One region of the Nitratireductor sp. GCM10026969 genome, then DNA from elsewhere that is predicted to be linked to it. Evidence: predicted binding sites of a transcription regulator. Region 1 holds the regulator's gene; each other region holds the start of a gene.
The links. Region 1 encodes LexA, which represses DNA repair genes until DNA is damaged. Its sites were predicted from a motif close to TGTTCNNNNTGTGTTCNG; they were not measured.
Positions count from the first base shown of each region.

Region 1 (3,259 bases):
GCTGAAGGAAAAGGCGGGCGGCAGATCGGGTGACTGGCGCATGGACGAGGCCGGCGATGGCACTGCTTCCGGTTGACGAGGCACTCGAACGCATTCTGGAGGGTGTAGAGCCGCTTGCAGCCGAGAAAGTACCGCTAAATTCAGCGGCCGGGCGTATTCTAGCCGCCCCCGTGGAAGCCCGGTGCACCCAGCCCCCCTTCGATGCCTCGGCCATGGACGGCTATGCCGTTCGCGCTACCGACGTGGCCACCGTTCCCGCGCAACTCACAGTGATCGGCGAATCGGCGGCGGGCCGGCGATTTTCCGGAACGGTCGGTCATGGCGAGGCGGTGCGCATCTTCACCGGCGCGCCGGTGCCGCCCGGCGCCGACACCATTCTCATCCAAGAAAACGCCCGCCTTGTCGCCGAGGGGCGGATCGAAGCGGTCGAAACGGTGGCGGAAGGCTGCCACATCCGGCGCGCGGGGCTCGATTTCTTCGACGGCGCGACCGTTCTGGACGTCGGCCGCTCGCTCGATCCGCCAGCCCTGTCGCTGGCGGCCGCAGCGGGGCATCCGGAACTTGCCGTGGTCGGCCGACCGCTTGTCGCGATCATCGCGACAGGCGACGAACTCGTGCCGCCGGGAACCACTCCCGGACCCGACCAGATCGTCGCCTCGAACAGTTTCGGCATCGCTGCCCTGGCCGGTCAGGACGGGGCCGACATTCTCAACCTCGGCATCGTGCCCGACGACCGCGCGATGATTGCCGATGCGCTTTCCCGGGCGCTTTCGGCCGATGCGGACCTCATCGTGACGCTCGGCGGGGTCTCCGTGGGTGCGCACGACCTCGTGCGCGAGGTGCTGACGGCACAAGGTCTGGAACTCGCCTTCTGGAGGATCGCCATGCGGCCCGGCAAGCCGCTGATATTCGGCCGCCTGCAGGGAAGCCGCGTCCTGGGCCTGCCCGGCAATCCCGTCTCCAGCCTCGTCTGCGCGCATCTCTTCCTGCGCCCGCTCATCGCCGCCCTTTCCGGCCGCTCCTTCGCACCGGATCTGCGTGCGGCCGAGTTGGCCGCGCCGATGAAGGCAAACGATGAGCGCCGCGATTATGTGCGCGCGCGCGCCGAGAACGGTCCGCGCGGGCTCGTTGCCACGCCTTTCACGGTTCAGGATTCCTCCATGCTGACCACGCTTGCCGACGCCAACGCGCTCATTCTGCGTGAGCCCGGCGCCTGCGCGAGCGAGGCGGGTGAGCCCTGCCAGGTTCTGATGCTGCGTTAACCGGAAGGTAACGCTGATTTTTCACTCTTGCGGAACACAACTGGAACGTCTACCTTATGTTCTGGTTTTGTTTATGTTGATTCCCGGGGTGGAACCGATGCTAACGCGCAAACAGCACGAGCTGCTGCTTTTCATTCACAACCGTCTCAAGGAGACGGGCATCCCTCCTTCCTTCGACGAGATGAAGGAGGCGCTGGACCTTGCCTCGAAGTCGGGCATTCATCGGCTGATCACCGCCCTGGAGGAGCGCGGTTTCATCCGCCGCCTCCCCAATCGCGCACGCGCGATGGAGGTCTTGCGCCTGCCCGAGTCGATCGCCCCGGGCCTCGGCGGACAGCGAACGTTCTCGCCCAGCGTCATCGAAGGTGGCCAGAGCCGCAACGCCCCGGCGCCCACCAAGCCGGCCGCCGACAATGACGAGGACGGCGTGAGCGTCGTTTCGGTTCCCGTCATGGGGCGCATCGCCGCCGGCGTCCCCATCGAGGCCATTCAGCATCAGACGCATTCGGTGGGAGTTCCGCCCGACATGCTGTCGGGCGGGGAACACTATGCACTGGAGGTCAAGGGCGATTCGATGATCGAGGCCGGCATCTTCGACGGCGATACGGTGATCATCCGGGAGACGCAGACGGCCAATCCGGGCGAGATCGTGGTGGCCCTCGTCGACGAGGAGGAAGCCACGCTCAAGCGCTTCCGCCGCAAGGGTGCGTCCATCGCGCTGGAAGCGGCCAATCCCGCCTACGAGACCCGCATTTTCGGTCCCGACCGGGTGAAGGTGCAGGGCCGGCTGGTCGGCCTCATCCGGCGCTATTGAGGCGGACGACCGTCTTCAGCGATGTGGGGGCAGCCCCCGGGCGGCCCGCGACCAGGCACGGTGAGCGTGCCATGGCCGCCATGGCTTGGTGATTGCGAAGGTTATCCGCGCTTTCCCGCTGCCTTCCGCGCTCGGATTTTCCTCGAAGAAGATCGCTGCACTGCCGTAATGCGCCAGATCGCGCTTGGTGACGAGGGTGGCGGCTGGTGCCGGGCCGCAAGGAACAGTCGTCACGGCATCATCGAGAACGACAAGGTCGGCGCCGGCACAGGCCGCACGGGCGGCCTTGGGGGTTGCGGCATGGGCTACCAGGGCATCGCTTTCGTGGCGGGCGAGGCACAGGTCTTCACTGCAATGAAACCTCGTCTTCTCCGCGTTTGGCGGCTGCGGCGCACCCGTCTCTACATTCGTCGGCTTCACGACGGTTCCAGCCGCCAGTGCCCGCGTCCAGTCGTCCATGGTGAAGCCGTTCGGGCGGGTGCGGTTCACGGCGAGCGAGGCGCTTTCTCCAGACAGACCGACGAGCGTTGCATCTTCCGTAACCACGACGTCCGGCAGTTGCCGCATGGCGAGAAAAACCACGCCGGCGGCGGCGAGCGGCAGCGCCAGCAGGCGCAGCCATGTGGTCGAGACCACCAGGACAAGCAGCGCACCGGTAAAGGAAAGCATGGCCGTGAGCGGGATGAGACCGACGGCGTCCACAGGCGAATGGGTCGAAAACCACTCGGCGATGGCCACCACGGCGGCGATCGCCTGTCCCATCGCTTTTAGGAATATCCCATCGAGCCCGAAGGGCATGGACAGTATCGCCAGCACCGCGGCGGGCATGGCGAAGACGGATACGATCGGCATCGCCGTCAGATTGGCTGGCAGTGCCAGCGGGGTCACGCGCTGGAAATGCCAGACGCCGTAGATCGCGGTGGCCGTACCGGCGATGAGCGAGGTAGCCGACAGGCCGACGAGGAAGACCAGGCCGTAGCGCGTCAGCCGCCAAGGGAGGCTTCCCTCCGGCGGCGGCCTGCGCGTGGCGCGCTGCTGGCGCCAGTGATTCCAGGCCGCGTAGCCGGCTACCAGAGCCGCCGTCGCGGCAAAGGACATCTGGAAACTGGGCCCGACGACCACGTGCGGCGACCACGCCACGATGACGAGCGCGGCGATCGCCACGTTGCGCATCGTGATGGCG
Region 1 covers NZ_JBHSUM010000020.1:29,433-32,691, reverse strand. Annotated here, with positions in the region: gene moaC (cyclic pyranopterin monophosphate synthase MoaC) at 1-76, shown strand, start outside; gene glp (gephyrin-like molybdotransferase Glp) at 57-1,262, shown strand; gene lexA (transcriptional repressor LexA) at 1,360-2,076, shown strand; gene ACFP9U_RS07215 (ComEC/Rec2 family competence protein) at 2,092-3,259, opposite strand, start outside.

Region 2 (3,259 bases), on a different contig from region 1:
AGCCGGACTCTTCCAGGATCGTTTCGGCCAGCTCCGTATGCGGGGTGCGCTCCAGCATGCCCTGCCAGCGCTCGAAGCTTTCCACCAGATTGCGCAGCGAGGCGCGCGGCTTCGGCTTCATCTCCTCCGTGCCGGCGAGATCGCGCGCGGCCTGCAGGAGGGGCACGCCGCGCATGCGTGCGACATCGTGGATCTGGCGCACCGCCGCTTCGCCCAAGCCGCGCTTGGGTACGTTGACGATGCGCTCGAAGGCGAGGTCATCGGCGCTCTGCGCTACGACGCGGAAATAGGCGAGCGCGTCGCGGATCTCCATCCGCTCGTAGAAGCGCGGGCCGCCGATGACGCGGTAGTTCAAACCGAGGGTCACGAAACGGTCCTCGAACTCGCGCATCTGGAAGGAGGCGCGCACGAGGATGGCCATGTCGTTCAGCGCGTGGCCCTTGGCCTGGGCCGCCTCGATCTCTTCGCCGACGGCGCGCGCCTCTTCCTCCGAATCCCAGGCGGCGTGAACCTTGACCTTGGGATCGTCGGGGTCGGCGATATCCGTGAACAGCGTCTTGCCGAGCCGGCCTTCATTGTGGGCGATAAGGTGGGAGGCGGCGCCGAGAATATGTGCCGTCGAGCGATAGTTGCGCTCCAGCCGGACGACGGTGGCGCCGGGGAAGTCCTTTTCGAAACGCAGGATGTTGTCCACCTCGGCACCGCGCCAGCCATAGATCGACTGGTCGTCGTCGCCGACGCAACAGATGTTGACTTTGTTTTCGCTCACGGCCGTATCGCGCTTCGCGCCGGGGTTCTGTGCAAGCAGTCGCAGCCACATGTATTGGGCCGTGTTCGTATCCTGGTACTCGTCCACCAGGATGTATCTGAACTTGGCGTGGTACTCCCTCAGCACGTCCGGGTTCTCCCGGAAGATGCGGATGGGGAGCATGAGCAGGTCCCCGAAATCGACGGCGTTGAGCGTCTTCAGGCGCTCCTGATAGGCGCGGTAAAGCTCGCGGCCCTTGCCGTTGGCGAAAGCGCGCGCGTCGCCTTCCTGAATATCGGACGGGCCCAGGCCCTTGTTCTTCCAGCCGTCGATCATCTGCGCGAACTGGCGGGCCGGCCAGCGCTTGTCGTCCAGCCCCTCGGCCTGGATGAGCTGCTTTAAAAGCCGGATCTGGTCGTCCGTGTCGAGAATGGTGAAGGAGGATTTCAGGCCGGCAAGCTCGGCATGGCGGCGCAGGAGCTTCACGCCGATCGAATGGAAGGTGCCGAGCCACGGCATGCCTTCGATCGCTTCGCCGACAAGGACGCCGATGCGCGTCTTCATCTCGCGCGCCGCCTTGTTGGTGAAAGTGACGGCGAGGATCTGCGAGGGGTAGGCGCGTCCGGTGGCGAGGATGTGGGCGATGCGTGTGGTCAGGACGCGCGTCTTGCCGGTCCCGGCGCCGGCCAGCACCAGCACCGGCCCCTCGGTGGTCTCCACCGCAAGGCGCTGCTCGGGATTGAGTCCTTCCAGGTATCGCGGCGCATGGCTCTGCCGTGCCGCCATCGCACGCGCGGCAATGCCGCCGGCACGCGGGGCGGGACTGGGCGCTTCTTCATCGCCGAAGAACGGCAGATCGTCGGGAGAACCTGACATCGGGCATCGCATATGGTGATTCGGGCCATCAAGGCCAAGCGTTTTCCTTTTGTACCGGTTCAACGTGGCGCGGCCAAGGCGGAGCCGCAACGAAGTCGAACCTTCCACGGCCGGACGACATCACGGAGCAGTGAACAGCCGTGAATGGACCCGCTGTTGCATGCCAATATCCTTGCCTGGGGCGCAACGATCCGAACAACAGGCGAATGCAGCAACAGTGGGAGAGTGGGCATGACCCGTCCAACCATCACCCAGGCGATGATCGACGCCTATGACGAATACACGCATCTGACCCTCGACCGGCGCGGCTTCATGGAGAAGCTGACGCGGCTCGCCGGCTCCAGCGCAGCGGCGGCGGCGATTGCGCCCATGCTGGCGGCCAGTTCCGCCCGCGCGGCGATCGTGGCCGAGGACGATGAACGGCTGGAGACCGAAGACATCACCTATCCCGGCGGCGAGGGCGAGATGCGGGGCTATATCGCGCGGCCGGCGGACCGGGAGGGAGAATTGCCGGCGGTCATCGTCATCCACGAGAACCGCGGGCTCAATCCGCATATCCGCGACGTCGCGCGCCGCATGGCGCTGGAGGGCTTCGTGGCGCTGGCGCCCGATTTCCTGTCGCCGCTCGGCGGCACGCCGGACGACGAAGACCAGGCGCGGCAGATGTTCGGCGAGCTCGACCGGGAACAGACGGTGGCAAACGGCGTGGCGACGATCGCCTTTCTGGAAGAGCACGAGGATGCAAACGGCAATGTGGGCGCGGTCGGCTTCTGCTGGGGCGGCGGCATGGTGAACCGCCTTGCCGTCGGCGCGCCCTCGCTCGACGCCGCCGTCGCCTATTACGGGGCACAGCCGGAAGCCGAGCAGGTGGAGAGCATCGAGGCGCCCCTGCTTCTCCACTATGCGGGGCTCGACGAGCGCATCAATGCCGGGATCGAGGATTACCGCAACGCGCTGGAGGCGGTCGGCAAGGACTACACGATCCACATGTATGAAGGGGTGAACCACGCCTTCAACAACGACACCTCCGAGGCACGCTACGACGAGGAGGCGGCGACGCTCGCCTGGGAGCGCACGGTGGCGTTTTTCAAGGAGCATCTCGCCTAGAGGTTCTCGAGCGGCGAGTTCCGCGAGGCGGCGAGGGCCCCGTCACTTGCAAATTCTAAGGACCTGGCTTTGCCAAGCCCAAGAATTTGCTTTCTCCCCCGCCCCTTTCGACAAGCTCAGGAGGGGGAGAAAGAGGCCGCGCCGGCCTTGCGGCAAGTCAATAGGCGTTGTCGATTGGTGATGGCGCTTGTGCCCGGGCCCGTTATGCGCAGCCCCGAGCCTGTTGCGCCCGCCGCAGAATGGCGCGGGCAAAAACCAGGTCGATGGGAATGGGGTCGCGCTGGCTTTCGATCTCGTGAAGCTCGTCGTTCACCGCCTTGAGCGCGCGCCAGACCTCATAATCGCTGACGCTGCGATCATGGGCAATCCGCTCCGACATGCGCTTTACGTCGACCTTCACCACCAACCTCCGTTACCGCTCTTAGAAATCGGCGGCAGGCGAATCGTTCCTTGACGAGGAAAATTCTGAAGCCTGGGGCGCCGTCTGCAAGGAAGCCCCGTGCGCTAAGCTGTGCAAAAGGTTGCATG
Region 2 covers NZ_JBHSUM010000121.1:7,916-11,174, reverse strand. Annotated here, with positions in the region: gene ACFP9U_RS19040 (ATP-dependent helicase) at 1-1,624, opposite strand, end outside; gene ACFP9U_RS19035 (dienelactone hydrolase family protein) at 1,856-2,731, shown strand; gene ACFP9U_RS19030 (hypothetical protein) at 2,934-3,131, opposite strand.
Region 2: a site for LexA is predicted at 1,664-1,681, ahead of ACFP9U_RS19040 (ATP-dependent helicase). Genes of this name have one in related genera too.

Region 3 (3,259 bases), on a different contig from region 1:
GCCTCGGCAACCGGTGCGTGGATATCGACATGGCTGGCGAGCGGCATCGGGTCTCCTGTCTGGGCTTTCAAGAAAGCTGCCTCGCACGTGGTACCGCTTCAAGTGCTGCGCGAAACTCTTCTTCCGCCGTTTCCGGCGCCGCATGCATACTTTCCACCACGAGCTTGGCGGCCGCCATTCCTTCGCGCACGGCCTCGGCAAAAGCAAGGCCGCGCATCAGCGCGGCTGCCGTGGCCCCGGCGAGCGCGTCACCCGCGCCGGTTACGTCTCCGACATGGTCAAGCGCGGGCGGGGAAACCTCGAACGTGTCAGGGTCCTGGAAGCAAAGGACGGGACCGGCGCCGGCCGTGATCACACCGGCACCAAGCCCCATGTCGCGCAGCACCTCCGCTGCCTGGTTTGATGGCGACCCGTCCGGCAGACCGGACAGTCTGGTGGCCTCTCTGCGGTTCATGAAAAGGCAGGAGAGGGCGGGGAGGGCTCCCGCCAGCCGCTCCACCTTGGCGGGCGAGACGGCGATCGCGTGGACCGGCTTCCCCGCGGCCAAGGTGATGAGCTGGCCGATGGCATCCGCCGACAGGTTTGCGTCACACAGCAGTGCGTCCGCGTGTGCGGCTGCCTCGCGTATCTTGCGGCGGCGCATCTGCTTTGCAAAACCATGTCCGCAAGTCCGGTGATCAGTTCACCCTTGTCCGTGAGGATCGCCGTGTAGCTCGCCGTCGTCCGGTCGAGAAAGACCGCCGAAAGGTCCTCGATGCCGGCGTCTTCCACGGCCTGTGCCACCTGCTCGCCCGCCGCGTCGCCGCCGCGCAGCGAGACGAGCGACGCGGAGACGCCGCGCTGCACCGCCATTCTGGCGGCGTTGAAGGCGCCGCCGCCGACCTCTTCGCGCATGACGCCAGGATTGGACGCTTCCGGCACGTGCGGACCGTTGATACGGCCTCTCCGGTCGATATGCGCGCCCCCGACGGCCAGAAGACGTGGCCTCGTCATTCTCGATCTCCTTGCCTGCGAATCGCCGTGGCCGACGCATGCCCGCCTCCGGCAGGGCTGGCCACGCCGTCCATGTCCGCTCCCGGAATTAGTACAAAATCAGAACATAATCGAATTTACTATTCATTTCAAATAGATAAAACCACTTGCCAAAACGGAACAAAAAAGGTACAAAAAATCTCGGGAGATCTGCAAGGCGCGGCTTCCATTGGTGTCAAAGGGGTGTTTTATCATGGCTCAGAAGTCACTGCGGCTTGTAGAGGAAAACTCGGTGGATAAATCCAAGGCATTGGACGCGGCGCTTTCGCAGATCGAGCGGGCCTTCGGCAAGGGCTCCATCATGCGGCTGGGCGCCAATGACAAGGTGGTCGAGATCGAGACCATCCCCACCGGCTCGCTGGGCCTTGATATCGCCCTCGGCGTCGGCGGCCTGCCGCGCGGACGCATTATTGAAGTGTACGGGCCGGAAAGCTCGGGCAAGACGACGCTGGCGCTGCACTCGGTGGCCGAGGCACAAAAGAAGGGCGGCATCTGCGGCTTCGTCGATGCCGAGCACGCGCTTGACCCCGTCTATGCCCGCAAGCTGGGCGTGGACCTGGAGAACCTTCTGATCTCGCAGCCGGATACGGGCGAGCAGGCGCTGGAGATCTGCGATACGCTTGTACGTTCCGGTGCGCTGGACGTCATTGTCGTCGACTCGGTGGCGGCGCTCACGCCGCGCGCCGAAATCGAGGGCGAGATGGGCGATTCGCTGCCCGGCATGCAGGCACGGCTGATGAGCCAGGCGCTCAGAAAGCTGACCGCCTCCATCTCGCGCTCCAACACGATGGTGATCTTCATCAACCAGATCCGCATGAAGATCGGCGTCATGTTCGGTTCTCCGGAAACCACGACGGGCGGCAACGCACTGAAGTTCTACGCTTCGGTGCGTCTCGACATCCGCCGCATCGGCGCGGTCAAAGACCGCGACGAGACGGTCGGCAACCAGACGCGCGTCAAGGTGGTCAAGAACAAGCTGGCTCCGCCCTTCAAGCAGGTCGAGTTCGACATCATGTATGGCGAAGGCATATCCAAGACCGGCGAACTCATCGATCTGGGGGTGAAGGCCGGCACGGTCGAGAAATCCGGCGCCTGGTTCTCCTATAACTCCCAGCGCCTGGGGCAGGGGCGCGAGAACGCCAAGCAGTTCCTGCGCGAGAATCCGGAAGTGGCTCGCGAGATTGAGCTGGCGCTCAGGCAGAATGCGGGGCTGATCGCGGATCAGTTCCTCGATGAAGCCCGCGGCGACGACGATCTGGACGATGCGGCCGATGGCAGCTAGCGCACCGGCTCGAAAACCGGAACCGCTTTCGGAAAAGCACGACGCATGAAGCGAACAGGCGTGGCGCTCTTGGTGCGTTCGAATGGATGCAGGGCGCTGTAGAGCATCGGTCGGAGGACCGGAAACGGTGTCCGGATCTCAATCGAGGCTATCGTAGCCGGCACTCCCTTCCTCCATGAGGCGGCGTATGACGGACAGGCCGCGTGCGGTTTCTTCGCGGCTGCGCGGCGCCGATATGCCGATACGGACATGGTGGAAGACGCGGTCCGAGCGCCCGGCTTTGAACTCGTCGGCATCGTCGATCAGTACGCCTTCCTCGGACGCCGCGTTCTTGAATGTGCCGGAAAGCCAGGGCTCCGGCAGTTCCAGCCAGATAAAAGGCACATTCGCGGACATGCGTGCCGAATAGCCGGAAAGCGCCCGGCGGGCGAGCGCGAGCCGGGCGTTGTTCTCGGCGATGCATTTTTCGCGGATGGCGTCCGCCTCGCCCGAAAGGACCAACTGCGCGCTGAGCTCCGTGAGCATGAAGGGCAGGCCTCCGGTGAGCATACGATGCGCCACCTGGACGCGCCGCGCGTAGTTTGGCGGACAGGCGATCCAGCCGCCGCGCACGCCCGCGGCCACCGACTTCGACAGGCCGCCGACATGGAAGGTCCGCTCCGGCGCCAGCTCCGCCAACACGGGTTGGGGATCCGCCGCCAATGCGCCGTAGAGATTGTCCTCGATCAGCCAAACATTGTGCTTGCGCACGATCTCGGCAATGGCGATGCGCCGTTCGCGCGGCAATGTGGCCACCGTGGGGTTCTGCGCGGCAGGCATCAGAAAGACCATCTTCGGGTGCCGTTGCGCGCAGACACGCTCCAGATCCTCCGGCACCATTCCATGTGTATCGGTTTCGACAAGCGTAATACGGCGGCCGATCAGGCTGGCGCTGCGCGCCACCTG
Region 3 covers NZ_JBHSUM010000089.1:7,347-10,605, forward strand. Annotated here, with positions in the region: gene ACFP9U_RS16605 (pseudouridine-5'-phosphate glycosidase) at 1-47, opposite strand, end outside; gene ACFP9U_RS16610 (PfkB family carbohydrate kinase) at 68-643, opposite strand; partial or broken gene ACFP9U_RS16615 (PfkB family carbohydrate kinase) at 742-993, opposite strand; gene recA (recombinase RecA) at 1,226-2,314, shown strand; gene ACFP9U_RS16625 (PLP-dependent aminotransferase family protein) at 2,453-3,259, opposite strand, start outside.
Region 3: a site for LexA is predicted at 1,149-1,166, ahead of recA (recombinase RecA). Genes of this name have one in related genera too.